Regions from separate parts of the Luteibacter sp. CQ10 genome, predicted to be linked through region 1. Evidence: predicted binding sites of a transcription regulator. Region 1 holds the regulator's gene; the other holds the start of a gene.

Region 1 (2,199 bases):
CACCAGCTCGACGAGCGAGGATTCGACCTTGGCCATGAAGGCTTCGACGCGGGCCACGCGCTGGCCGGAGAGATCCTGCCAGGACTGCGCTTCCACCATCTCGCCCAGGCCGATGTCGCAGTTCTGCGCGAAATCGCCCACGCGTACGGCGAGAGCGCGCGCGTTCGGGGCGAACGAGGGGTCGGCCACGTCGAGCACGAGCACGTCGTCGGCTTCCTTCGCCAGGGCCTGCGCCTGCGGACGCAGCTTTTCGCTGAAGTCGAGCGTGCGGTGCGCGGCTTGCGAACTCATCTCGAGCACGTCGCGCAGATGCTTGCGCGCGTCGCCCATGTTGCCCGGGTTGCCGTCGTGCGAAATGTCGGCCGCGAGGCGGCGGGCGGATTCGTGCAGGTCGCGGGCGAGATGGCCCAGCGCGAGGAACAGATGCTGCTCGCGGCTGCGGATCAGGCGGTCCAGCGCCTGTTCGAAAGCGGTGGAATCGTCGGCGTCGAGCAACTCGCGCAGTTCGGGGGCCACGTCCTGGCCGGCGGAAATCGTCGTGTTCATGCCTGCTCCTTAGCCCGCCGCCGCGGCGAGACGTTCGAAAATCTTGTCGAGTTTTTCCTTCAGCGTCACCGCCGTGAACGGCTTGACCACGTAGCCGTTCACGCCGCTCTGTGCGGCGGCGATGATCTGGTCGCGGTTGTTCTCGGCGGTGACCATCAGCACCGGCATCGCCTTCAGGGCGGCGTCGGCGCGGATGGCGCGGAGCAGGTCGATGCCCGTCATGTTGGGCATGTTCCAGTCGGTGACCACGAGGTCGAACGGCTGGGAGCGAAGCAGCGCGAGCGCCGCGTTGCCGTCTTCGGCTTCCTGGATCAGGGTGTTGGTGAAGCCCAGCTCCACCAGCAGGTTCCTGACGATGCGCCGCATGGTGGAGAAATCGTCCACCACGAGGATTTTCATGTTCTTGTCCAAAACGTCTCTCCGCCTCTACTGCGCGTTTTCTTCGACCGGTGACGGCACCGGGTGCCGTCAGGTTCTTTCTTTCCAACCCGACATGCGCGCGCGGAGTCGAATGAGGGCCTGGCCGTGGATCTGGCACACCCGCGATTCGCTCACTCCCAGCACCGCACCGATTTCCTTCAGGTTGAGCTCGTCATCGTAGTACAGCGACATCACCAGCTTTTCGCGCTCCGGCAGCCCGTCGATGGACTGGGCCAGCGCATCGCGCATGCCCTCCTGCTCGAACAGCCCGTCCGGCCCCGTGGCATCCGGGTCGGCCACGTCGATCGCCGCGCCCTCGTCGCCCTCGGGCGCCGTCAGGCTCAGCAACCGGGCGCTCGCCGCGTCGGCCAGGATCTGGTTGTACTCCATGGCGTCGATGCCCAGCCGCTTCATCACTTCCACGTCGTCGGCGTCGCCACCCGTCTCGTTTTCGATCTGCCTCGTTACCTCCGCCACCTCGCGCAACTTCCGATGGACCGAGCGCGGGGTCCAGTCCGTCTTGCGCAGTTCGTCCAGCATCGCGCCCCGTATGCGGATGCCCGCATAGGTCTCGAAACTGGCCGCGCGAGTCGGCGAATAATTCCTCGCGGCCTCGAGCAGTCCGATCATCCCGGCCTGCATGAGGTCGTTCGCGTCCACGCTCGGCGGCAGCCGGCCCATCAGGTGATAGGCGATCCGGCGCACCAACGGCGCGTGGGTCCTGACCAGTTGATCCGCCGGAACCTTAGTGATTTCAAGGTATTCGCTCGCGACGCTCACAACGGCAGCCCTCCTCCCAAGTGGGTGCGGTCGGCGAAAAAGCCGATCCGTCCCTGTGCCCGGGGCTCGGGTTCACCCCATGTATCGACCGACCTGGCCAGATTCTTGAATCCGACCGCCGATCGGCTGCTCGGCCAGGCGTCGACCACCGCCGACTGGCGGCGGATGGCCTGGCGCAGGTATTCGTCGTGCGGCACCATGCCCATGAAATCCAGCGACACGTCGAGGAACCGGCTGGTCACGCGCGAGAGCTTCTCGTAGAGCGCCCGGCCCTCCTGGGCGTGGCGCACCATGTTGGCGACGATGCGGAAGCGGTTCACCCCGAATTCCCGCGAGAGCACCTTGATGAGGGCATAGGCGTCGGTGAGCGAGGCCGGCTCGTCGCAGACCACGATCACCACCTCGTCGGAGGCGGCGGCGAACATCGACACGCTGTCGGAGATGCCGGCGGCG
Region 2 (2,199 bases), on a different contig from region 1:
AGCCTCGAACACTGCGAGGAATGCGGCGCACCGATCCCCGAGGCCCGGCGCAAGGCCGTGCCGGGGGTGCGCCTGTGCGTGGCCTGCCAGGAGGCGGCCGATCGTGAGGAGGCCACGTTCGCGGGGTACAACCGCCGCGGCAGCAAGGACAGCCAGTTGCGCTGAGTACAATGGACGCTTCCCCCGCGTCGGAATCCCCATGCTCGAACACCTGATCCTCGCCCGCCACGGCGAAACCGAGTGGAACGTCGCCGGACGCGCGCAGGGCAGGGCGGACAGCCCCCTTACCGACGCTGGCCTCGCGCAGGCCCGCTCGTTGGGCCGCACGCTGGCCGAACTGGGCGTGACGCACATCGTGTCGTCCACCCTGCCTCGCGCCCTGCGCACGGCGCAGATCGCGGCGGAGCGGGCAGGCTGTTCGATCAGCACCGACGAGCGTCTCGTCGAGCGTTCGTTCGGCACGCTCGAAGGCCGCTTCGTGGCCGAGGCCATGGCCGAGGATCCGCGCTGGATGCAGGTGCTTCGCGCGGTGGACCCGTCGGCGGCCGCCGATGGTGGCGAAACCCTGCACGAGGTGGCCGCCCGCATGCTGCCGGCCCTCGACGATGCGCGCGCCTTGCCCCATCGCCGCATCGCCGTGCTCACCCATGGCCAGTGCCTCAGCGCCACGCTGTCCGCGCTCGGCGGCGGCAATGCCGTCGACTATCGCCATGGCAACTGCGGCTACACGCCGCTGATGCTGCGCGACGGCCGTTTCACCTTCGACCGCTGGAACCTCGCAGTGGCCGACCTGGCGGACGCCTGACCCGCGAGCATGACTTCATGACATCTTGAAGTCATTGATAATAAAAAATATTTTACGCGATGACGGTCTAAAGTTGCCGAATTCGTGGCCGACAGCGAGGCATCCCCCGTTCCTCCTCGCGAGCGCGCCATGCGATTCCCCCGACCCCGTCTCCCCCTCATGACTTTGCGGGCCCGGCTTCTCGCCCGCCTGGCCGGCACGATCGTTCTCCTGCTCATCCTGTGGATCGTGGGCGGCGTGCAACTGCGCACCGCCAACGGACGCCTGCAGTCGGTGGTGGGCGACACGCTGGCGCCCGTGGCCGATGTCGGCCATATCCAGAACGACTACAACGACCTGCTCGACGCCCTCGTGCACGCCACGCTGATGCGCCTGCCTTCCGCCGTGGATGACGCGGTGACGGCGATCGGAAGCGATCGGCACGACATCGACAAGCAATGGAAGTCGCTCGAAGCCAGTGGCCTGGGCCAGTCGCAGAAGAAGCTCGTCGCCTTGGCCGCCGAACACCGCAAGGCGGCCGACAAGGCGATCGACGACGTGCTCGCCCTGCTCAAGGCCGAGCAGTTCGACCTGGCGCAATTGCAGCTCTCCAACGACGTGCAATCGTCCGTCGGACCGCTCAAGAGCGATTTCTCCAACCTGTTCGCGCTGGCGCTCGACGGCGGCAGGGCCCAGGCCGAGGCGCAGCATGCCGACGTCCGGCACGGCGCGGTCGTTTCCACCGTGTTGCTGGTGCTGGCGCTGGTCATCGCCAGCCTCATGGACATCGCGATCATCCGCTCGCTGGGCCGCCGCCTGCGCCAGGCGATCGACGTGGCCGCCGCCATCGCGGGCGGCTCGCTCGGCGCGCGCATCGAGGTGGGCCGCCGCGACGAGATCGGCGCGCTGCTCACGTCGCTGGCCGAGATGGATGCGCAGCTCGGCAACGTCGTGACCCAGGTGCGCCATCGTGCCGACCATGTGGCGCATGCGGCCACGGGCATCGCCCGCGGCAACGACGCGCTGAACGACCGCACCCGTACGCAGGCACAGCACCTGCGCCACACCTCCGCCTCGATGGACGACATGGCCCACGCCGTGTCCGGCGGCCTCGGCCATGCCAACGCGGCGCACGCGGCGGTGACCGAAACGCGCGCCATGACCGACGAAGGCCATCGCGTGGCGATGGACGCCATCGGGAACATGCGCGAGATCCAGCGCACCAGCGAGCGGATGACCGAGGTTCTCGACCTCGTCGACCAGGTGGCCTTCCAGACCAACCTGCTGGCGCTCAACGCGGCGGTGGAGGCGGCGAGGGCGGGCGAGCACGGACGCGGTTTCGCGGTGGTGGCCCATGAGGTGCGAGGGCTCGCGCAGCGTTGCGCCGCCGCGGCGCGCGATATCCGCGGACTCAT

The links. Region 1 encodes FliA, which starts transcription of late flagellar genes. Its sites were predicted from a motif close to TAAAGTTTNNCNNNCNNNGGCCGATAA; they were not measured.
Region 2: JNG39_RS12595 (methyl-accepting chemotaxis protein) is a predicted target of FliA. The motif match lies at 874-900, and genes of this name have one in related genera.

What each region holds. Positions count from the first base shown of each region.
Region 1 is NZ_JAEUYM010000001.1:326,251-328,449, reverse strand. It holds gene JNG39_RS01600 (protein phosphatase CheZ) at 1-546, opposite strand, end outside; gene cheY (chemotaxis response regulator CheY) at 556-957, opposite strand; gene JNG39_RS01590 (RNA polymerase sigma factor FliA) at 1,015-1,746, opposite strand; gene JNG39_RS01585 (MinD/ParA family protein) at 1,743-2,199, opposite strand, start outside.
Region 2 is NZ_JAEUYM010000002.1:854,638-856,836, forward strand. It holds gene JNG39_RS12585 (DksA/TraR family C4-type zinc finger protein) at 1-165, shown strand, start outside; gene JNG39_RS12590 (histidine phosphatase family protein) at 200-805, shown strand; gene JNG39_RS12595 (methyl-accepting chemotaxis protein) at 965-2,199, shown strand, end outside.